2 linked regions of the Pseudoduganella dura genome follow. The main gene of each other region encodes a partner of the protein of the gene in region 2 in a complex. Links are inferred from orthologs where the notes say so. Each region holds a gene or a part of one and is shown on either strand. Other genes may lie near its edges.

Region 1 (11,768 bases), 640 kb from region 2 along the record:
GCGAACAGCGTGCCGGCACGGCGTGCGTCGGCGGGCGTTTCGAAGACGGGCCGCTTGCCATAGCCGATGCCGAGGAAGTACGCGGCGAAGACCGTGGCCAGGTAATGCACGGCACCGAACATCTCGCCCAGCTCGCCCTTGCGCGGGTGATCGATCACCAGGTGGGAAATGGCCACCAGCACGATGTAGATCACCGATGCCGACAGCGGCGGCAGATACAGGCCGAATTTCTCGACGAAGTCGCGGATCGCCGGGCGCTTGCGCGCCAGCAGCGGCAGCACGATGTTGTGCGTGAGGCCGACGATGGCGATGATCTTCAGCAGGATCGTCTTGTGGATGCTGCCCTTCTCGCCGATGGCGAGGTTGTGCAGGTTGGTCTCGCCCTGGCGGTTGTTGTGGGCGAAGTATTCGGGCGTGGCGATGTTCAGGATGCGCTGGAACCAGCTGATTTCCTCCAGCGCGGCCAGCGCCACGATACCGGCCAGGCCGGCCAGCGCCAGCAGCACCAGGTCCACTCTGCGCCCGCGCTGCCAGTGCTCGACCGCGGCGAAGGCCAGCAGGCCCGACGTGACCGCGAAGCACAGGAACTGCATCCATTCGACGATGCCGTCTTCCACCAGCAGGCGCCACAGCGCCGCCTGGTCGCCGGACCACGCGATCGCCAGGCCCATCACGAACACATTGATGAGGACCGCCACGGCGATCACCGGATGAATGTACCACTTGTTCTGTACCACGTATTACTCCCTGACGGTTTGAAGTTGTTCGATGACGGCGGCCGGCACCGGCGGGGTGGCCAGTGCGGTTGCCATTGCCGGCTCGGGTGCGGGTTCGTGGCCCGGCTCCAGTGCGGGCATGCGGGCACCGGCGGCCTGGCGCATGCCGGCAACGACGGACGAGACCAGCGCCCATGACCACAGCAGCGGATCGAGCAGCGCGTCCCACAGGTTCCCCGTCGGCAGGCGCAGCAGCGCATGCAGCAACAGGCCCGTCATCAGCGCCAGCGCCGGCTGCACGGCATGGCCGCGGAAGATGGCGAACGCGCATGCCGCGATCGCGCAGCAGCCCAGCAGCGGCGCCCCGACGGCGCCAAAGCCGCCATAGTACAGGCCCAGTGCCACCACCCCGAACGTATCCAGGTAGAGCACCACGCCGATCAGCACGAGCGGCAGCGCCACGGCCAGCGGCAGCATGAATCGGGGAGCCGGCTCCTGCCGGCGCGCCGCGAGGAGCGACATCAGCGCGCAGCCCGCCAGCAGGCCGCTGGGATACTGGAAGGCCAGTGTCAGCCACCAGGCCGGCGACCATTCGCCCGGCAGCGACGCCAGCACGATGACGGCGGCGGCCGCCGCGCCCTGGCGCCGGGGCGCGGACCCGTGCAGGGAAGCTGGCACATATGCGTTCAGAAAGCGGGCCGCAAACGCGGCCAGCATCGCCACCAGCACCAGCGCCCACGCCACTTTTCCATAGACGATCTGCAAGGCGAGATCGGGCAGGGTCATAACCGGTCCTTTCCAGGGGTGATGCGCAGCAGGTGATGGGCGATCGACCGCCGCTGGTGCGTATAGGTGATGTGCAGCTTGTCGCCCACCTGGTGCATCGTCGGGTAGGAGAACTCGTCGCCCGGCTTGCCGCTGACGATGTCGGCCAGCGGGCGCCACGTGCGCGCATCGGTCGACAGCGCCAGCGACAGCACGTTGCGGTCCGAGCCGCCCGCCGCCACATGGTTGTACAGCATCAGGAAGCTCCCGCTGGACAGGCGCAGCGCCGCCAGCGAGGTGCTCTGGTTCGCCAGTTGCGTGGGCGCCAGGTCTTCCCAGCTCGCCCCGCCGTCCCGGCTGATCGCCTGCTGCACGCGCTGGCCCTCGCCCGCGTCGCGCATCCAGGCCCGCACTTCGGTCGCCGATACCGGCACGATCGCCGGCTGCAGCGACGAGGTGCCGCTGCCGATCCGGGCGATGCGCCGCGGCTCGCCGCCGGCATCGAACGCCATCAGCATCGGGTACTTGTTACCGATTTCGAAATAGACAGGCAGCCACCAGCCGCCGTCGGCCAGCGCCACGGGCGCCGTGCGCACCAGCGTGCTGGTGTTGAACAGCGGCGACATCGGCAGCACGCGGCGCACGGTGAAGCTGGCGCCGTCATCGTGCGACAGCAGCTGCACGATGCGCGCGGCGGCCCAGCCGCCCAGGCCGGTGGCCACCACGTACAGGTGCAGCGTACCGTCGGGCGCGGTCCAGGCCACCGGGTTGCCGATGCGCCGTATGCCGTAACCGAGTGCCTGGCCCAGCGATTCGCGGCTGGCCACCACCCAGTTGTCGCTCCACGCGCCGTTGACCCAGCGCGATGCATAGACTTTCACATCCGGCCCGCTTTCGCGGCTGCCGGCCCACCAGAACGACACGAGTTTTCCGCCGGGCAGCGCGGCCAGCGCGCTCGCGTGGGCGGATGGCACGCCGCGCGGCATCGGGATGATGGCCCGGCTGACTTCGCTCAAGGTAATGGATTTTGGTGCGGCGACCGTGGCGACGGCGGGCCGCTCGACCTGCCGTGTGCCGTGGCTCCAGCGCAGCGCTTCGGCCGCCATGGCGCTCGCTGCGGCAATGATGCAAGCCAGCGCGACCAGGCGAGTGGTGCGCCGGACAGGTGGGCGCCCTGCTCCCATTCCGTCTCCCGAAAGGTGGACATGAGAACAGATACCGTGTTTCCCCGCCCAATATGAATACCGGCTTGCGTGCCATGATGTGCCACAAGCCTTGCTTTGATTTTCGTCAACGTTTTGCGTAGACGAAAGTCGGTATGCTACAGGAAAAAGTAAAAGAGGGGGTAAGCCAGCCATTCGGGCGGCTGATTATTGCAGCCCACTTAACCGAACGGCAATGTTTCAACTTGCCGCGAGTAACCGGGGCACCCGGCTGCCGGTCGAGCACATGTCGATGACAAATAAAAACGGCGCCGCGGCGCCGTTCTGTCGTGTTTGCCGGACAAACATCGCCGGTGGCGATCACGGTCAGCCGTTGCTGACCACCAGCCGCGGTTCGCCGCCCAGGAAGCGCGCCTTGACCGACCTGGCGATGCCGTCCGCATCCAGTCCGACGCTGGCCAGCAGCTTGGCCGGGTCGCCGTGATCGATGAACTTGTCCGGCAGCCCCAGCATCAGCAGCGGCTTGACGATGCCCGCTTCGGCCAGTGCTTCGGCCACGGCGGCACCGGCGCCGCCCATCACGCAGCCCTCTTCCACCGTGACGAGATAGTCGTGCGACGCGGCCAGTTCCTTCACCAGCGCCACATCCAGCGGCTTCACGAAACGCATGTTCGCCACCGTGGCGTCGAGCTGCTCGCCGGCCTTGAGCGACGGCGCCACCATCGCGCCGAACGCGAGGATCGCCACGCGTTCGCCCTGGCGGCGCAGTTCGCCCTTGCCCAGCTCGATCGTCGTCAGCGCCGTCGACATGGCCGCGCCGATGCCGGCGCCGCGCGGGTAGCGCACGGCGGCCGGGCCCGGATACTGGTACGCGGTCGTAAGCATCTGGCGGCATTCGTTCTCGTCCGACGCCGCCATCACCACCATGTTCGGAATGCAGCGCAGGTACGCCAGGTCGTAGTTGCCGGCGTGCGTGGCGCCATCGGCCCCCACCAGGCCGGCGCGGTCGAGCGCGAACGTCACGTCCAGGTTCTGCAGCGCCACGTCGTGGATCAGCTGGTCGTAGGCGCGCTGCAGGAATGTCGAATAGATCGCCACCACCGGCTTGAGGCCTTCGCAGGCCAGCCCCCCGGCGAACGTGACGGAATGCTGCTCAGCGATGCCCACGTCGAAATAGCGGTCCGGGTATTCGGCATGGAAGCGCACCATGCCGGAGCCTTCGCGCATCGCCGGCGTGATGCCGACCAGGCGCTTGTCGGCGGCCGCCATGTCGCACAGCCAGTTGCCGAACACCTCCGTGTACGTCATCTTGGCCGGCGCGGTGGCCGGCTTGATGCCCTCGGCCGGGTTGAACTTGCCGGTGCCGTGGTACAGCACCGGCTCGGCCTCGGCCAGCTTGTAGCCCTGGCCCTTCTTGGTCACCACGTGGAGGAACTGCGGCCCCTTCAGGTTGCGGATGTTCTGCAGCGTGGGGATCAGCGAATCGAGATCGTGGCCGTCGATCGGGCCGATGTAGTTGAAGCCGAATTCCTCGAACATCGTGGCCGGCACCACCATGCCCTTGGCATGCTCTTCGAGCTTCTTCGCCAGTTCCAGCATCGGCGCCGGCAGCACCGACTTGCCGACATTTTTCGCCGCCGCATAGAACTGGCCGGACATCAGCCGCGCCAGGTAGCGGTTCAGCGCGCCCACCGGCGGCGAGATCGACATGTCGTTGTCGTTCAGGATCACCAGCAGGTTGCAGTCTTCTTCCACGCCGGCGTTGTTCAGCGCCTCGAACGCCATGCCGGCGGTCATCGAGCCGTCGCCGATCACGGCGATGGCATGCCGCTGCTCGCCCTTGATCCTGGCGGCCAGCGCCATGCCCAGCGCGGCGGAGATCGACGTGGACGAGTGCGCGGTGCCGAACGTGTCGTATTCGCTTTCCACGCGGCGCGGGAAGCCGGAGATGCCGTCGAACTGGCGCAGCGTGTGGAACTGGCAGCGCCGGCCGGTGAGGATCTTGTGCGCGTAGGTCTGGTGGCCCACATCCCACACGATGCGGTCGTGCGGCGTGTTGAATACGTAATGCAGTGCGACGGTCAGTTCGACGGTGCCCAGGTTCGACGACAGGTGGCCGCCCGTCTTCGACACGGAATCGAGCAGGAAGCTGCGCAGCTCGTCGGCCAGCGGCGTCAGCTGGGTGCGCGGCAGCTTGCGCAGGTCGGCCGGGTTGTTGATGGTTTCAAGGAGTTTCATTTATGCCTTCCGCTGCACGATCAGGTCCGCGAGTTCGCGTAAGCGCAGTGCGTCGTCGCCGAAGGCGGCAAGGGCCGCATGGGCTTCGCGCCGCAGTTGTTCGGCCAGGGCGACCGATTCGTCGAGCCCCAGGATCGAGACGTAGGTGGGTTTATTGTCGGCCGCATCCTTGCCGGCCGTCTTGCCCAGGGTGGCCGAATCGGCCGTTGCATCGAGCACATCGTCCACCACCTGGAATGCCAGGCCGATAGCGCGGCTGTAGGCATGCAGCGCGTGCAGCTCGGCATCGTCCAGGCTCTTGCCGGCCAGCGCGCCCAGCACGACCGAGGCGCGCAGCAGCGCGCCCGTCTTGAGCTGATGCATGCGTTCCAGCTGTTCGAGCGTGAGGCTGATGCCTACGCTGTCCAGGTCGATGGCCTGGCCGCCGCACATGCCGCCCGAGCCGGCGGCATCGGCCAGCAGCCGCACCATCGCCAGCAGCCGCGCCGGTGGCACGTTTTCACAGCCGGCCAGCACGGTGAACGCCTGCGATTGCAGCGCGTCGCCGACCAGCAGCGCCGTCGCCTCGTCGTAGGCCACGTGCACGGTGGGTTTGCCGCGGCGCAGGTCGTCGTCGTCCATGCACGGCATGTCGTCGTGCACCAGCGAATACGCATGGATCATTTCCACGGCGGCGGCGGCGCGCGACAGGGCCGCCGCATCCGCGCCGAACAGCGCGCCGGCCGCATACACCAGCAGCGGGCGCACCCGCTTGCCGCCGCCCAGCAGCGCATAGCGCATCGCCTCGTGCAGCTTCGCGGGCGCCGCTTCGGCCGCCGGCAGGTAGGCGGACATATCCGCCTCCATGCCCGCCTGCACGCCGCGCATCCAGTCCTGGAACGTGACCGCTTCGAACGTTTCCGTCATGGCGCGCCCTCGTCGCCGTCGGCGAAGGGCTTGAGCATGTCGCCTTCCAGGATCTTGACCTGCGATTCGACCTTGTCCAGCTGGCCCGCGCAATATTTCACCAGTTCGGAACCGCGCGCATAGGCGGCAACCGACGCCTCCAGCGGCAGCTGCCCGGATTCCATCTGCGTGACGAGCTGCGCGAGCTCGGCCATCGCTTCCTCAAAGGAAGCGGGCGCGGTGTTCGAAGCCGCGTCGTTTGCGCCGTTAATTTGTTTGACCATGGTACGTAAATTGGACTCAATCGCCAGTGTAGCCCGTTATTTTAGAACAAAGTGTCGCGGACGGTCCAAAATGGCAACCCGGCCGGGCTTGGCATGTTGCAATTGGTGGAACACGGCGTAAAGCAGCGAGTGAAGCATTCAATTCGTGGAACGTGCCCAGCGCTTGCGAAACGGTACAGCCATGCAAGCCTGGCCCTTCGCGTTCCGCCGCCCTGCCCCTGCATAACGGCTGCACGTTGCAAGAGCTGCGCCTGTCCACAATGACCAGGCGGACTCCACCGGGAATCGAAACCGGGCACAATGCCGGGCACCGCGGGGGATGGAACGAAGATTTATCGGCAGAACTATGCCAGTCGGGCTATAATCTCCGGTTCTGTCCGAAATACCGTTCTCATACTTTGAATTCAGGTCTTTGCGGATTCTGTCTCTTCTTGGTTGCCGTACTTTAAATTAAGGGGGGTTGGGATGTCCGATCTGGGTACCCACGCCAGGCTCGCGCGCTCGAATGCGCAACTTCCGGTCCACGTCTATTTTGACGAAGCGCTTCTGCGGCGTGAAATGCAGCAATTGTTCCAGGATGGCCCCCGTTACGTGGGCCATGAACTGATGGTACCGAATGCCGGCGATTTTGCGACGCTCGCCGCGGAAAACGAAGGCCGCATGCTGGTTCGTAACGCGAACGGCATCGAACTGCTGTCGAACGTGTGCCGTCATCGGCAGGCGCTGATGTTCAATGGGCGCGGCAATGCCAGCACGATCGTCTGTCCGCTGCACCGCTGGACCTACGACCTGAAAGGGGAACTGATCGGCGCGCCGCATTTCCCGGAAACGCCGTGCCTGAACCTGCCGAAAGCCCCGCTGCAAAGCTGGAACGGCCTGCTGTTCGAGCAGAACGGCTTCAACGTGATGGACAAGCTGAAGGACATGTCGGTCACAAAAGACCTGGACTTCACCGGCTACATGCTCGATCACGTGGAAGTGCACTACTGCGACTACAACTGGAAGACCTTCATCGAGGTCTACCTCGAGGATTACCACGTCGAACCCTTCCACCCCGGCCTGGGAGGCTTTGTTTCCTGCGACGACCTGCGCTGGGAATTCGGCGCCGACTATTCGGTGCAGACGGTGGGCGTCAACCGCGGCCTGCAGAAATCCGGCTCCGATGTGTACCAGCGCTGGCATGAACAGGTGCTGAAGTTCCGCAACGGCGAGGCGCCGCCGTACGGCGCGATCTGGCTGACGCTGTATCCGAACATCATGGTGGAGTGGTATCCGCACGTGCTCGTGGTGTCCACGCTGTGGCCGGAAGGCCCGAACCGCACCAAAAACGTGGTGGAGTTCTATTACCCCGAAGAGATCGTGCTGTTCGAGCGCGAATTCGTCGACGCGGAACGCGCGGCCTACATGGAAACGTGCGTCGAGGACGACGAAATCGCGCAGCGGATGGACGCCGGCCGCAAGATCCTGCTGGATCGCGGCACATCGGATGCGGGGCCGTACCAGAGCCCGATGGAGGACGGCATGCAGCACTTCCACGAGTGGTACCGAAGTAAGATCGCCGTATAAAATAAAATCAATCATCGAGGGGACAGATCCGGATCGCAACGGACTGTCCCCTCGAATTTTTCCGGGAAGGAAGTTTTAATGCAATCGCTGTGGATGTTGTTCGCCAGTTTCCTGTTTGCCGCCATGGGCGTGTGCGTGAAGCTCGCCTCGGACATGTTCTCCACCTCGGAGATCGTGATGTACCGCGGGATCGTCGGCGTGACGGTGCTGCTGGCGCTCGTGCTGATCCAGGGCGGCACCCTGAAGACCCGCTTCGGCATGGGCCACCTGTGGCGCAGCGTGATCGGCGTGATCTCGCTGTGGCTGTGGTTCTTCTCGATCGCCAAGCTGCCGCTGGCCACCGCGATGACGCTGAACTATCTGTCGCCGATCTGGATCGCCGTCTGGCTGTTCGCGCACGGCTGGTGGCATGCCAAGAACAGGATCGCCTGGCCACTGCTGGTGGCGGTGGCGATGAGCTTCGTGGGCGTGGTGCTGCTGCTGCAGCCCGCCTTCCAGTCCGACCAGCTGGTGTATGCGCTGATCGCCATCGGCTCGTCGGTGCTGACGGCGATGGCCTACATGCAGGTACGCAAGCTGGGCCTGGCCGGCGAGCCCGAATACCGCGTGGTGTTCTATTTCGCGTTGATGAACGTGGTGGCCGGCCTGGGCGGCCACGTGGCCGAAGCCGGCGGCGGCCCGGTGGTCTTCCATTCGCTGAACACGGGCCACGGCTTCCTGCTGCTGCTGGGCATCGGCCTGTTCGCGACGGCCGCGCAGATCACGATGACGCGCGCGTATCGCCTCGGCAACACGCTGGTCGTCGCCAACCTGCAATACACCGGCATCGTGTTTTCCAGTATCTGGGGCGTGCTGGTGTTTGCCGACACGTTCGACTGGCACAGCTGGCTGGGCATCGCCATCATCCTCGCCTCCGGCAGCGCCGCCACGTTCTACAATACGAAGAGCACCGAGCGCGGCAAGGCCGTTGCCGCGACGGATCCGATTGCCAGCGAAGTTTGAGGAGACCGTATGCATAGCACCCTGATCGATGCCGCCACCCTGGCCAGCCATGTCGACGACCCGAAATGGCTCGTGCTGGACTGCCGCCACGACCTGATGAATCCGGCCTTCGGCCGCGAAGCGTTCGCCGCCGGGCACCTTCCCGGCGCGCAGTTCGCCAGCATCGACGACGACCTGTCGGGCCCGAAGACCGGCACCGGCGACACGTTCCGCGGCCGGCATCCGTTGCCGGACCGTGCGGCGCTGGTCGCCACGCTGCGCCGCTTCGGCATCGATGACGACAGCCAGGTGGTGGCCTACGACGCGCACGGCGGCATGTATGCGGCAAGGCTGTGGTGGCTGCTGCGGTCGGTGGGGCATGAAGCCGTGGCCGTGCTCGATGGCGGCCTGCCGGCATGGCAGGCCGCGGGCCAGTCCTTGACGACGGAACCGGCGCCGGTCCGTCCCGCCGGCTCGATCGCCGAACGGCCTGCGCTGACGCGCGCGGTGTCGGTGGAGGATGTGGTGGCGAACCTGGCCACGGGGGCATTCACCGTGGTCGACGCCCGCGCCAATGACCGCTTCCGCGGCGAGAATGAAACGATCGACCCGGTCGGCGGCCACATCCCCGGCGCGAAGAACCGGTTCTTCAAGGACAACCTGCAGGCCGACGGCACGTTCAAGCCCGCCGCGCAGCTGAAGGAAGAGTTCGCGCCGCTGTTCGCCTCCCCTGCCGCAGCCGTGATGCAGTGCGGCTCGGGCGTGACGGCTTGCCACAATTTGCTGGCGCTGGAAGTGGCCGGCTTGCCGGGTGCCGCGCTGTATCCGGGTTCGTGGTCGGAGTGGTGCGCTTCGGCGGAACGGCCGGTGGCGACGGGGGCCTGAGCCCCTGCAGCCGTCTTCCGTTGAACGGCAGTACGGCGTTTATTACGTCTCTTGGCGGGGAAACCAGCACTGCACGGCCAGCAGGGCGATCAGGACGGCTTCCCCGATCTCGAATAACGCATTGCCCCCGTCGGCGAGCCGCTGCATCACCGTCCACCATCCGTTCCAGCAGAGGCTGGCCACGTAACAGCCGACCAGGAGCCCTGCGGTTCCACATCTTGCGCCCTGGGCAGTGAAGACACGTTCAACGAAATCAGCAGCAGGCCGATGAGTGAAAGCGCCGGCACGATCGCCCAGCTGGACGTGGAGTTCAGGAAGAAAACATAGCCGAAGGCCCTGAGCGCGACGACCGGGAGGGCGGCGATGACAGCGAGCGCGTAGACAGGGCGGGATGTCGGCAATCGTAAGATGTGGCTGAGACTCACGTTTTATCTGCATGTAGCTGGGCGATGCAAACATGCTCGCACGAAACTGAGCGAATACACAATTTTTCGAGCAATTATGTATCCGTCATGACGCGGTTGATTCCAGCTACCCTGTAATTACCACCACTATTTTCCCCACTGACCGATGCGATACCTTCAGATCTCCCGTGCCGCAGCGGCCTTCAGCGTTTACACAGTCCACGCCATTGCTTCCGGCACGTGAACCAAGATGCGATCACGGCGAAAGCGGTTGGTTTAAAAAGCACTGCTACAGCACCTGTCAAAACTACAATTGCGGTGCTTAACAATATCGAAACCATCAAACCCTTAAATCGCCTTTATTTCATTGCAGCTATCGTTCTTTCGACGAACATTCCAATTCAAACCACATCGTTGAATATCATTCCTTCAACCAAGGGATCGAAGCCGTCAGGAAATACTGTATTTCCATTATATTTGCAACCGCTAAATTTTGCGCCTTCCCACATCGCATTGACCAAATTAGCGTTCGAGAAATCCGCGCCATATATTCCATTTTCATTGGAAAAATCTCCATTCCGAAGATCGGCACTTATCAATTGAGCATACTGAAAGTCTGCACCACTAAATATCCCAGATTTCATACTCACATTCTTCATGCTACAACGGTAGAATGTGGCAGTCCAACAGTCAGCCCCATTAAGGTTTGCGTGGTCGAGTACTGCATCACAAAAATTTGCACCCTCCAATTGTGCGCCTCGCAGATCTGCATTACGGAAATCTGGTCCATCGAAATCTTTATCCGCAAGAGATCGTACTTCGATATGAAGTGCGCTCCCATCACTTGACTTGATATTCAGCACATCTTTCTTTGTCATATGAAGGCCTGCAATACTAGAAGTCAATCACTATGCAACAACCTAAGCTCGTTCTCGGCAAGAATCAGATAGCACGCGGCTATCCGACGCTTTCTTTTGTAAATTATGAGTTACGCTTGGTCATTTTGGCACGCAACTTCCTGATAATCAGAAGCATCACTGCTGTCGCCGAAAGCGCAATCAGGAAAGACATAAGGAATCCAATTAAAAAAAATGGATCAATATGCCCGAGTTGCAGAAATACGAAAACTTGAAAGAGAGCTGCGGCGCAGAATGCCGTCAAAGGCAGAACGAACCACGCGTTCTTGACGTACTTTTCAAAGACAAACGTCAGACTAGCCGCAAGCACAAAAACAATCACATACGACAGCATGGTTTTCTCCGATTGAAGCTTTTACTTTCTTTTTCGTGCCTGATGTAGTTGTCCCCCGGCATGCGAAGGTTGAACGTCAGCACACCCGCTCGGGTTCTCGTTCGGCGGCTGCAACCCGAACGGATCGGCGTCATCCCAGCGCCAGCGGATCGCATTGTCGGTCGCCTGCGTGATCACACGCGGCGTGCCCAGGTGATCGTTGTAGATATAGAACACGTTCGGCGTGAACACCTGGCTCGGTGCCGTGCCGGTCACGGTCTGCGTCAGCAGGGCTACCGGTTCATTGCCCAGATAGACGATTTCGCGCTGCATCCGGCCCGTGCTCTTGCTGTACTCGCCGATCAGGGGGCCTTCTTCGTCGTACACGAACACGTCGCCGTTGCTTTTCTCGACCCGCTGGCCGAGGCCTTTGTAACGGGACTGCATGACAGTACTGCCGTTGGTCACCTTGATCAGCCGCCCGCGTGGGCTATACCCGTACTGGATCGTACCGTCGTTCAGCAGGTTGCCGGCAGCGTCGTAGGTGTTCGACTTGGCCGGTGCCGGGCCCGTAGTGCTCACCAGCCGGTTGCTCGACGGGCTGATGGTCAGCGTGTGCGTCGTGGCACTGGCCATCAACATGATGCAATT
Region 2 (11,774 bases):
GCATCGCCGCGATGCCGTGCGCGGCGCACGCTGCCAGGATCGACGGGTGATCGGTGGCGACGATGATGCGGCCGGCGCCCGACAGCGCGGCGCGCTCGGCCACGCGCACGACCATCGGCTTGCCGCCAAGGTCGGCCAGCGGCTTGTCCGGCAGCCGGGTCGATGCCAGCCGCGCGGGAATGATGACGGTGAAGGTCACGGCAGCCGCCCGCTTATTCGACGGTGTCCTGCAGCGTGCGGGCCTCGTCGGCCCACATGATCGGGATGCCGTCGCGGACCGGATAGGCCAGGCGGTCGCCGCGGCAGATCATTTCCTGGGCTTTTTTATCGTATTCCAGCGGGCCCTTGCAAACAGGGCAGACCAGGATGTCAAGCAAACGTGCGTCCACGGCATTTCTCCACAATGTGTTCGATGAGCGCGGCATCGATCTGCGCGTTCACCGGAACGACCCACAGCCGGGGGTCGTTCCTCAGTTCTTCGATGTGCGCACATTTTACTGCATCCTTCTCGGTCATCAGGATCACTTCCGCCTCCACGTGCGCGAAGGGGCGGTCGAGAAAATCGTGATGATCGGGCAGCGGCAGTTCCTGGAACGCCAGCCCGGCATCGGCCAGCATGCGGAAGAAGCGCCCCGGGTTGCCGATGCCGGCGGCCGCCACCACGCGCCCGCGCCCGCCGATATGGCGCAGCGGTACGCGGTCGCGGCGGTCGCCGAGGCGTTCGGCGCAGTCGCCCGCCAGCACCATCTGCCAGGGGCGGCCGCCCACCCTGGCCGCCAGGCGCGGCGTCAGCGCCGGCGCATTGACCACGGTGACGTCGCGCCGGCGCGAAGGCGGTTCGCGCAGCGGCCCGGCCGGCAGGGTCCAGCCGTTGCCGACGCCCCGGCCATCGAACAGCACCACTTCGACATCGCGCTGCAGTGCATAGTGCTGCAGGCCGTCGTCGGTGACGATCACGTTCACTTCCGGGTGCGCGGCCAGCAGCGCCCTGCCCGCCTCGGCGCGGTCGCGGCAGACGAACACCGGGCAGGCGGCGCGGGTGGCGATCAGCACCGGCTCGTCGCCCGCCTCGGCAGGCGTGGACAGCGCGGTGACGGCGCGCGGCCCGGCGGGGCTTGTCCCGCCGCCCTTGCCGCCGAAGCCGCGCGAAATCACGCCCGGCGTCAGGCCCGCCGCGCGCAGCCGCTCGACCAGCCAGATCGTCAGCGGCGTCTTGCCCGTGCCGCCGATGAAGATGTTGCCCACCACGATCACGGGCACCGGCAGCCGGCTCGATTTCAGCACGCCGGCCCGGTACAGCCAACCGCGCAGGGCCGTCAGCGCGCGGAACAGCAGCGATACGGGATACAGCGCGCAAGCCAGCGGGCCGCGCCTGAGCCAGGCGCGGGTGAGGGTCGATTCGAGGTTCATTGGTCGCGAGTCAGTGGATCGGAAGCCGCCGGCCGTGGGCGAACGGGATGGCGTGACGGGCCACGCTTGTTTTCCACGCTTGTTTTCCACCCTTGTTTTCCACGCTTACTTGCCGGCCCCGGTCTGCGCCGCGAACGTCAGCTTGCCGAAACCGGCGATGCGCGCCGCCTCCATCACGTTGACCACCATCTGGTGCATCGCGAACTGGTCGGCATTGACCACGACCACCGGGTCGCTGCCCGGCTTCGCCGCCGCTTTCAGCACCGACGCCAGCCCGGCCACGTCGCGGAACGAGACCTGCTCGCCGTTGATCGTGTAGTTGCCCTTGGCATCGACCGTCACGTCGATCTGCTCCGGCTTTTCGGCCGCCTTCTGCGCATCGGCCGTGGGCAGCGTGATCTGCAGCTCGGTGAACTTGCTGTAGGTCGTCGTCACCATCAGGAAGATCAGGATCACCAGCAGAACGTCGATGAACGGGATCAGGTTGATCTCCGGGTCTTCCCGGCGCGCACCCTTGCGAAAATTCATGTGCCTTGCCCCCCTGTACCTGGACGCATGTGCGCGCTCACTGGCGCGCGCCGTGGACCACGTCGACGAAGCGCACGGCCTGCTGCTCCATCTGGATCACGTAGCCGTCCACCAGCGCGCGGAAGTGGCGGTAGAACACCAGCGTGGGCATCGCGATCGCCAGGCCGAAACCGGTGTTGTACAGCGCCACCGAAATGCCGTGCGCGAGCTGCGTGGGGTTGTTGCTGCCGGAGCCCGCGCCGAACAGTTCGATCATGCCGACCACCGTGCCGAACAGGCCCATCAGTGGCGCCAGCGAAGCGATCGTGCCCAGCGTCGTCAGGAAGCGCTCCAGCGTGTGGGCGACACCGCTGCCGGCTTCCTCGATCGATTCCTTCATCACCTCGCGCGGCGCGCTGACGTTGCGCAGCGCGGCGGACAGCACCACGCCCAGCGGCGAACTGGTCTCGAGCTTGCCGAGGATCTCGGGCGTGATGTTGCCGCTGCGGTAGACGCGCACCACCTCGTCGAGCAGGTTGGGTGGAATGATCCGGGCCTGCCGCAACGTCATCAGACGCTCGATGACCAGCGCGGTGGCAACGATGGAAGCGATCAGCAGCGGCCAGATCGGCCAGCCGGCGGCTTGAAAGATGGCGAGCAAAACGAACTCCTTGTAAAAGCGCAGACGCGCAATGTAGCGTGTTGCCGAGGTGGCGGCAAGTGTGGACAGGCACGATGTCCCCGCCTGGGACCCCGTGCGCGCCGCTGCGCCACCATCGCCTGCCATGTTTTGCACAAATTCTGTGGAAAAGACTGTGCGCAATGCCGACTCAACATTATAAGTCATTGATTTATAAGTAAAATACTTTGTAGCACATTTTTTGAGCAAAGGCTATGCCGCCAGCCGCCCGGGGTTCTTCACAACTTCTGTGGACAATATTGTTGGCAACGCTGCCGGCATGCATGCAAGTCGTTGTTTAAGCAGGTAATTTTCAATGTGCGCAAAATGCTTGCAGTACCGCGGCAAGACCCGTCCCGGGCAGGCGGCCTTCTGCACAGTAACTGTTGATAAGATTGTTGGCAAGGCACTCCGGAGATTGGAAAGTCTTTGATTTATAAGGATAAAATAACAAAGCTCAAAAATGAGGCAATGGCAGGAAATTGCCGGTTTTTTTGCTCGACTGGCCGGGCTGCTCTCCTTCTGCACAAAATCTGTGGACAATATTGTGCGCAATGCGGCTGGTAAGCCGCAACCCTGTTGATTCTTAAGGAAAAAACGTCAACGCCCAAAAATTAGGCAGACGCGGCGAAGACGATGCGGTTGCAGGTACCCCCGAAAAGATGGCCTTTCTGCACAGCTTGTGTGGATAAAATTGTGGGAAAGCAGGAAAATCGGAGCGCAACCCGTTGATTTTCCTGATAAATATTTTCGTGCGGAAATTTTTGGCAAGCGCCTGGAAGTTGTCCACGTTCCCCACAGATTCTGTGGATATCTTTGTGTGTAAGAATCTGCACTGTAGGGGAAGTCCTTGATTTGTAAGAATAATCTTACGCTGCCCACGAATGCGGCAATCGTTTTTATCCTTATAAATCAGCAGGTTGGAAATACACCTTGCTGTTTTAAGCGAGATATGACATAAGCATGACCGCTTGATGACTCTGTGGACAGAATCCGCGATGACTAACCGATGACTACCTTCGACCGCCCCGATTCAGCCCCCGGCCAGAGCGCCGTGATCACTGTCAGCGCGCTGAACCAGGCCGTCTCCCGGCTGCTGGAACGGTCTTTTCCATTGACCTGGATCGCCGGGGAAATTTCCAACTTCACGCGTGCCAGTTCCGGGCACTGGTATTTCACGTTGAAGGATGACGCCGCACAAGTGCGCGCCGTGATGTTCCGCGGCCGTGCCCAGTATGCCGGCTTCGTGCCGCGCGAAGGCGACAAGGTCGAGGTGCGCGCGCTGGTGACGCTGTACGGCCCGCGTGGCGACTACCAGATCAACGTGGAGGCGATCCGCCGCGCCGGCGTCGGCGCGCTGTTCGAAGCCTTCATGCGCCTGAAGGAGCGCCTGTCCGCGGCCGGCCTGTTCGACGAGGACCGCAAGCGCGCCCTGCCCCTGTTTGCCCGCACGATCGGCATCGTCACCAGCCCGCAGGCGGCGGCGCTGCGCGACGTGCTGACCGCCCTGCGCCGCCGCGCGCCGCACGTGAAGGTGGTGCTTTATCCCACGCTCGTGCAGGGCCAGCTGGCCGCCGAGCAGATCGCGCTGGCGATCCGCACCGCTTCGGCGCGCGCCGAGTGCGACGTGCTGCTGGTCTGCCGCGGCGGCGGCAGCATCGAGGACCTGTGGTGCTTCAACGATGAGGCGGTGGCCTATGCAATCGCCGAATGCGCCATGCCGGTGATTTCCGGCGTGGGCCACGAGACCGATTTCACGATCGCCGATTTCGCCGCCGACCTGCGCGCCGCCACGCCCACCGCGGCCGCGGAGCTGGCCGCCACACCGCGCGGCGACTGGCTTGCATCGTTGCGGGCCGACGCCACCGACCTGCACCGCGCGATGCGCCGCACGCTGAACGACGCCGCGCAAACGCTCGACCACCAGAGCCGCCGCCTGCTCAGCCCCACGGCGCGGATCCGCCAGCAGCGCCTGGCCCTGCTGGCGCTGTCGACGGCGCTGATGCATGCCACGCGCACACCCGTCAACCAGTCACGCCACGCGCTGGAACGCCTGGCCGGACGGCTGGCCGCGCAGCGACCGGACACGCGCGCCGCGCGGGCGCACCTGGGCGCATTGCAGCACCGCTGCGCCGTCAACATGGCCAGCCGCGTGCAGCGCGAACGCGAGGCGCTCGGCGCGCTGGCCGCGCAGCTCGAAATGCTGAACCCGCAACGCACGCTGGAGCGCGGCTACGCGATCATTGCCGACAGCAAGGGCGCGATCCTGCGCTCGCCGGCACAGCTGCAGCCGCGCCGCAAGCTGCGCGTGCGGCTGGCCGAAGGCAGTGCCGACATCACCGTGTCCGGGGTACAACCCACGCTTTAAAGTCGTTCTAGTATGTTAATCTTGCCTGTCGGTACACCCACGAGATAACAATTGAACAAACCAACAGCGCCAGCAGTGGCAGCCGGGCCTTCGACCCTGCTCGACGTCGCCCGGGAGGCGGGCGTCTCACCGTCGACCGTATCGCGCATCCTGAACGGCACGGCCCGCGTATCCGACGACAAGCGGCAAGCCGTGATGAAGGCCATCGCGCGCACCAACTTCGCGCCGAACCTGATGGCGCAGGGCCTGAAAAAGGGCCGCTCGCACACGATCGGCATCATCGTGCAGGACATCTCGTCGCCGTTCTTCGACGAGACGCTGCACGGCGTCGACGACGGCCTGAAAGGCACCGGCTATGCGTCCGTCATCGTCACCGGCCACTGGAGCGCGCTGGAGGAAGCGGACCGGATCCGGCTGCTGCTGGCGCGCAAGGTGGACGGCATCATCCTGCTCTCCGGCAACCTGCCGGACGAAGAATTGCTGCACTTCGCCACGCAGCGGCCGATCGTCGTTACCGGCCGCGCACTCGATGCGCCGAATGCGCTGGGCTTCACGATGGACAACGAGCATGGCGCCTACCTGGCCGTGCAGCACCTGATCGAACTGGGCCACCGCCGCATCGCGTTCGTGTCGGGGCCGCCCAGCCATGCGGATGCATCGAGCCGCCTGCGCGGCTACCGCAAGGCGCTGGAAGGCGCCGGCATCGCCGTCGACCCGGCACTGGTCGTAGAAGGCAACTTCCACGAGAACAGCGGCCTGATCGCGATCAACCACCTGTTCGAGACGCGCCAGGAGTTTTCCGCCGTGTTCGCGGCCAACGACCAGAGCGCCTATGGCGTGCGGCTGGCCCTGTATCGCAAGGGCGTGCGCGTGCCGGAAGACGTGTCGCTGGTGGGTTTCGACGACCTGCCCGGTTCATCGTTCACCACGCCGCCGCTGACCACGGTGCGCCAGCCGCTGTACGAGATCGGCCTGACCGCGATCACCGCGCTGCTGCGGCTGATCAGCGGCGACCGGGTGCCCACGCGCGTACCGCCGGTCGAACTGGTGATCCGCGAGACCACGCTGCCGCGCTGACGCGCCTTGCACGGCACGGCGGCCTGGCGCAGTTATCTGAAGCAAGCGGGAAAACGCAGTCGATCCGATATACGCGGTCGCGCAGGCTCACTATTCGAAAGGGTTTCGGCAGGGCGGCGGGGGACGCATTACAATGATGGGCGTTTTGAAAACGTTGATTCTTCAGTCCCCTCATAAGGAAATACACATGGAACATACTCTGCCTCCCCTGCCGTACGCCAAGGATGCCCTGCTGCCGCACATCTCGGCTGAAACGCTGGAATACCACTACGGCAAGCACCACCAGGCTTACGTCACGAACCTGAACAACCTGATCAAGGGCACCGAGTTCGAGAACCTGTCCCTGGAAGAAATCATCAAGAAATCCTCCGGCGGCATCTTCAACAACTCCGCGCAGGTGTGGAACCATACGTTCTTCTGGCACTGCATGGCACCGAACGCCGGCGGCGCGCCGACCGGCCCGGTGGCCGACGCGATCAACGCCAAGTGGGGTGCGTTCGACAAGTTCAAGGAAGAATTCTCCAAGTCGGCCGTCGGCAACTTCGGTTCCGGCTGGACCTGGCTGGTGAAGAAGGCCGACGGTTCCGTCGACATCGTCAACACGTCGAACGCCGCCACGCCGCTGACCACCGAGAACAAGCCGCTGCTGACCGTGGACGTGTGGGAACATGCGTACTACATCGACTACCGCAACGCGCGTCCGAAGTTCGTTGAATCGTGGTGGAACCTGGTCAACTGGGAATTCGTGAACCAGAACTTCGCCTGAATGTGACGTGCTCCGGTTCCGGGGCACGGTTCGGCAAACGGCCCGCCTCGCGCGGGCCGTGTCGTTTGATCGGGGCGTTGTTCGCATTCACTGTGTAATGCTTCAAGGAATGGAAATTTTTCAGCAAACTGGCCCGACTTCCCGCGAAAAGCGCCTTGATCAGCCATAACCTTCGTAGCGCGACCGCTTCGTGGCCCCCTCCCTTCCCCGCTTTGCCTTGATATAGATCAAAGCCCAACCGTCCCTCCTGATCGCATGCTGGCGGTTCGCATCGATTACATTGGCTGGCAGGCAGCACCGCGCCTTCCTGAACGCCTCGAACCCATTCCGCAACCATGCGGCAGGAGACCGACATGAACCAGTTCCCCCGCGATTTCCCGCACACCCTCACCGGTTTCGGCGGCGATCCGTCCCTGAACCAGGCCCAGCACCGGGAAGCCTGCAGGAAATGCCCGGTCATCCTGATGCACGGCAACGGCGGCAATTCGGTGCATCCCAAGTACGGCATGGTGATCATGAAAGGGTTCCTGAAGGAGGCCGGCTACCAGGATTGCGAGTTGTGGTGCTGCGATTACCTCGGCGAAAACAACGAGGCCGCGCCGATACCGGGCGTGCACCGCGACCACATCGACGCCGTTCGCGGCTTCATCGACGACGTGCGTGCCTACCTGGGCGTGGCCAGGGTGGATTTCATCGGCCACTCGCTCGGTTGCGGGATGGTCAACGGCTACCTGCGGGGGCTGCAGCCGGACGGCCAGTGGAACAGCGCCGACCACCGCCTGCATGCGGCCGGAACCTTCGTCAGCCTGGCCGGCGCCCAGTACGGTCTCGGACAGTTCAGTTCGGACGAATTCCGCACGGGCGGCGAATTCGAAACGCTGTCGCATCAATTTCGCGACGTATCCAGCGACGACACCCCGTCCGGCAGCAGCGACAGCTCGGCACAGATCGCGCCGATCGACGCATGGAAGGTCGCCACGTCGCTGGACGACGACCTCGTCAATTATGTCGCCGTGATCGCGCGCGGCGACTTCGTCGACCAGCAGCATCGCGACACGAGCCGGCGCCACGGCGCCCATCTCAACCTGGTGCGCGACCTTGGCGCCGGGCTCGGCGGCCATGAAAAGGTCATCAAGAGCCAGGCCGTGTTCGACGCGTTCAAGGGTTACCTGAACCGCTATCCGCCCATCCCGCCGGTGACGTTCACGGTCGACAGGAACAGCGGCAACTACGGCACGAACCTGCAGGTCACCGTCACGGTATCGCCGCCCGGTGCCACGGTCGCCTATACCGCCCGCCGCGTCACGAAAGCCGTGACGGCGGGCTACCTCGCCGAGTCGGTGGCCGAAACGCTGGAAGGCGCGCTGCCGCACAACGGCACGCTGACACTGGCCCATGACGGCGCCTGGGACGTGCGCTTCTCGTCAGGCACCGGCGACGCGCTCGAACGCGCGTACGGCGTCAACGCAGCCATCCCGAACCTGACCATCGTTACACCGGAAAACCCGCCCTTCCAGGTCAGCCTGGAAGTGGTGACCAGCACCGACAAGGGAACGGTGTACTACAGTACCGACAAGGTGGGCTGGCTGGCGCAGTCCACGGTCTTCATCCGCGAAACCGCCACGCTGCATTTCATCGCGATCGATGCCGATGGCCTGGCGTCGCCCATCGTGTCGCGCTCGTTCCTGAAGAAGCCGGTGGAATTCGTGAAGGCCACGCTGACGGAGCATTTCCTCGCGCACCGGCTCGACGTGGGTGAATACGTCGACCTGACGGTGGAACTCGGCGGCAATGCCGTGATCACACTGTATTTCATCGACAACGACTGGGTGCGCGATCCCGACACGCCCGAAGTGGCGCCCGAGCCGCCGGGCATCACGCTGTCGGACGATTCCGGCGTCAAGACCGGGCCGTTTACGCTGACCGTGGCCGCGCACCATGCCACCGATGCGGCGCCGGCCATTCATTACACGCTCGATGGTTCCACGCCGACCCGCCGCTCGCGCGGCTTCACGTCGCCGGGGCGAATCGTGTTCGATACGGCCGGCACGAAAACACTGAAATGCCGTGCCCGCGACGCGGCGGGCAACTGGTCCGACACGGTAACCAGGACCTACCGGCTGGAGTTCGGCCACCAGCCTCCGGCGATCCGGTGCGACAGGCCCGGCGGCGTTTACGGACGCGCGTTCCATACCGTGATCTCCGGCCCCGACGAGCATGCCATCGTGTACTACACCGAAGACGGCTCCGACCCCGCCGATGGCCGGAACCCGGGCAGGAAATCCTTCGAAGGCAGCAAGCGCTTCCACATCCGCGGCAATGGTCCGCATGCGATCCTGTGCCATGCGAAGGACGGCGCCGGCGGCGAGACCGCCGGCGCCTTCGGCTGGCGGATCGACGATCACCGGTATCCGGAAACCCGGATCGCGCCATCGGCCGGCGGCAGCTTCGTCGACGGGGTCCGCATCGAACTGGAAGCCGCCGGACCGTGCGCATGGACCCGCTACACGCTCGACGGCAGCGAACCGTCGGACACCAACGGTGAAACCTATACGGCGCCGATCCTCCTCGACCGCTGCGCGCGCCTGCGCTTTCGTTCGATGGGCCCGGCGGGGCAGCTGGAACCGGTGCGCAGCGCGGACTTCATCGTGACCCGGCACCCGGACCAGCTGGCATTCGACAGCGACCCGCGGCACACCGGCTACCTGGTCGCCCGGCGCGGCGCCGGTGCCGGCGCTCCCGGCCACGCCGGCGAGGCGATATTCGCCGGCACGGGAAGCCTGCTCAGGATCGGCGACGATGGCGGCGGGCGCGCCGAGGCGAGGGCCTTCGTGCACTTCGACACCTCATCCCTGCCGGACAACGCGGCAATCGGCAATGCGTGCCTGGAAGTGACTTTCCATGGCAAGTCCGGCGATCCGTGGGGCGGCGGCGGGACGGTCGCGATCGACGTGCAACGCGGCTACTTCGGTTCGTCGCGCAACCTGCATGCGGGCGACTGGGATGCCGCGGCAACGGCCGAAGGCGTCGCGCAGATCGGCGGCTTGTCGCCCGGCACGTGCCGGTCCGACGATTTCTCCCAGGCCGGCCTGCAAGCGATCAACAGGGCGGGCGTCACGCAGATCCGGCTGCGGTTGACCGCTCCCGCCGGCGCGCCGTCCGGCGCCTGCCTGCTGCTCGAAGGGGGCGCGCAAGTCAGGCTGCATGTCACGCTGGCCAGCCCGGACCGGTAACGCCACGGCGGGGCAGCGCGGTGCGGCAAGCCGGCCTGCACCCGTGCTATCATCTTCCGAAAGCTCGCCGCCCGGCGGGCTTTTTCTTTGCTGGAGAAACGATGACCTACACCGCATCCCGCCACCGTTATGAAACGATGCAATACCGCACCTGCGGGCGCAGCGGCCTGAAACTGCCGGTGCTGTCGCTGGGCCTGTGGCACAACTTCGGCGATACCACGGCCACGGCCACGCAGCGCGACATGCTGCGCACCGCGTTCGACCACGGTATCACCCACTTCGACCTGGCCAACAACTACGGCCCGCCATACGGCAGTGCCGAAACGAACTTCGGCCGCATCTTCCGCGACGATTTCAAGCCCTATCGCGACGAGCTGATCATTTCCACGAAGGCCGGCTGGGACATGTGGCCCGGCCCCTACGGCCAGGGCGGCGGCTCGCGCAAGTACCTGCTGGCCAGCCTGGACCAGAGCCTGCAGCGCATGGGACTGGACTACGTGGACATCTTCTATTCCCACCGTTTCGATCCGGACACGCCGCTGGAAGAAACGATGGGCGCGCTGGCGCACGCCGTGCAGCAGGGCAAGGCGCTGTACGTGGGCATTTCGTCGTACTCCGCCGACAAGACCGCGGAAGCGCAGCGGCTGCTGGCGGAATGGAAGGTGCCGTGCCTGATCCACCAGCCGTCCTACAACATGCTGAACCGGTGGATCGAAACGGAGGGACTGCTCGACACGCTGGGCCGCCAGGGTATCGGCTGCATCACGTTCACGGCGCTGGCGCAGGGCATCCTCAGCGACAAGTACCTGAACGGCATCCCGCCCGATGCGCGCGTGAACCGCCCCGGCGGCGGCTCGCTGCTGCCGGCCCACCTGTCGGAGGAAAACCTGCGGCGCGTGCGCGGCCTGAACGATATCGCCAGTGCGCGCGGCCAGTCGCTGGCGCAGATGGCGCTGGCCTGGGTGCTGCGCGATCCGCGCATCACGTCCACGCTGATCGGCGCCTCCAACAGCGCGCAGATCCGCGAGAACATCGGTGCCCTGGAGTACCTTGCGTTCACCGATGAGGAACTGGCCGCCATCGATGCGCTGGCCCAGGAAGGCGGCATCAACCTGTGGGCCGGGTCGTCGGCGACCTGATCCCGGATGCGGCCGTGCACGGATGAGCCCGTGAATACCATGGGATCAACCCCGGAAGTGGACACGGCCGCGTCAGTAAATCACGGCCGCGTCAGTCGATCGCCGGACCGTCGTCAGACGATCCCGCCGTTGGCGCGCAGCGTCTGGCCGTTGACCCAGCTCCCCGGCCGCACCAGGAACGCCACCGCCTCGGCGATGTCTTCCGGCTGGCCCAGCCGCTCCAGCGGCGCCATCTTCGCCAGCCGCTCGACCTGCTCGTCCGTCTTGCCGGTCAGGAACAGGTCGGTCGCGGTCGGCCCCGGCGCGATCGCGTTGACGGTAATCCCCTTGCCGCGCAACTCCTTGGCGAGGATGTTCGTCATCGTCTCCACGGCCGCCTTGGTCGCGGCATAGACCGCATAGCCGGGCAGCGCCAGCCCGACCACGCTGGTGGAGAAATTGACGATGCGCCCGCCGTGCGCCATCCGCGTCGCGGCTTCGCGCAAACCGTTGAACGTGCCCTTCACGTTGACGGCGAACAGCCGGTCGAACGTGGCGTCGTCAGTGTCCGCGACGTGCGGCAATGCCGGGGGCAGGATGCCGGCGTTATTGACCA

What was found.
Region 1: the proteins of xseA (region 2) and GJV26_RS09130 are in contact, whole or in part, in a cryo-EM structure (PDB 8TXR), measured with the Escherichia coli proteins. The link is inferred for Pseudoduganella dura from one-to-one orthologs.

The regions. Positions count from the first base shown.
Region 1 is NZ_WNWM01000002.1:2,068,559-2,080,326, forward strand. What follows is about bases 4,419-7,386. They hold GJV26_RS09130 (exodeoxyribonuclease VII small subunit), read right to left. Parts: upstream 6,052-7,386; coding sequence 5,785-6,051; downstream 4,419-5,784. Other genes in these bases: dxs (1-deoxy-D-xylulose-5-phosphate synthase), read right to left, coding at 4,419-4,882; GJV26_RS09125 (polyprenyl synthetase family protein), read right to left, coding at 4,883-5,788; GJV26_RS09135 (aromatic ring-hydroxylating oxygenase subunit alpha), read left to right, coding at 6,517-7,386. In the rest of the region: GJV26_RS09105 (hypothetical protein), read right to left, coding at 1-737; GJV26_RS09110 (hypothetical protein), read right to left, coding at 741-1,502; GJV26_RS09115 (sialidase family protein), read right to left, coding at 1,499-2,665; more of dxs, read right to left, coding at 3,011-4,418; more of GJV26_RS09135, read left to right, coding at 7,387-7,617; GJV26_RS09140 (DMT family transporter), read left to right, coding at 7,696-8,619; GJV26_RS09145 (sulfurtransferase), read left to right, coding at 8,629-9,483; GJV26_RS09150 (pentapeptide repeat-containing protein), read right to left, coding at 10,289-10,765; GJV26_RS09155 (hypothetical protein), read right to left, coding at 10,869-11,138; GJV26_RS09160 (RHS repeat protein), read right to left, coding at 11,160-11,759. UniProt on the Escherichia coli protein: Bidirectionally degrades single-stranded DNA into large acid-insoluble oligonucleotides, which are then degraded further into small acid-soluble oligonucleotides.
Region 2 is NZ_WNWM01000002.1:1,426,446-1,438,219, forward strand. Bases 2,811-5,784 are described here. They hold xseA (exodeoxyribonuclease VII large subunit), read left to right. Parts: upstream 2,811-3,605; coding sequence 3,606-4,964; downstream 4,965-5,784. Other genes in these bases: GJV26_RS06435 (LacI family DNA-binding transcriptional regulator), read left to right, coding at 5,016-5,784. Also shown: kdsB (3-deoxy-manno-octulosonate cytidylyltransferase), read right to left, coding at 1-199; GJV26_RS06410 (Trm112 family protein), read right to left, coding at 213-389; lpxK (tetraacyldisaccharide 4'-kinase), read right to left, coding at 370-1,410; GJV26_RS06420 (ExbD/TolR family protein), read right to left, coding at 1,516-1,938; GJV26_RS06425 (MotA/TolQ/ExbB proton channel family protein), read right to left, coding at 1,976-2,578; more of GJV26_RS06435, read left to right, coding at 5,785-6,041; sodB (superoxide dismutase [Fe]), read left to right, coding at 6,229-6,807; GJV26_RS06445 (chitobiase/beta-hexosaminidase C-terminal domain-containing protein), read left to right, coding at 7,161-10,040; mgrA (L-glyceraldehyde 3-phosphate reductase), read left to right, coding at 10,142-11,179; GJV26_RS06455 (SDR family oxidoreductase), read right to left, coding at 11,293-11,774. UniProt on the Escherichia coli protein: Bidirectionally degrades single-stranded DNA into large acid-insoluble oligonucleotides, which are then degraded further into small acid-soluble oligonucleotides.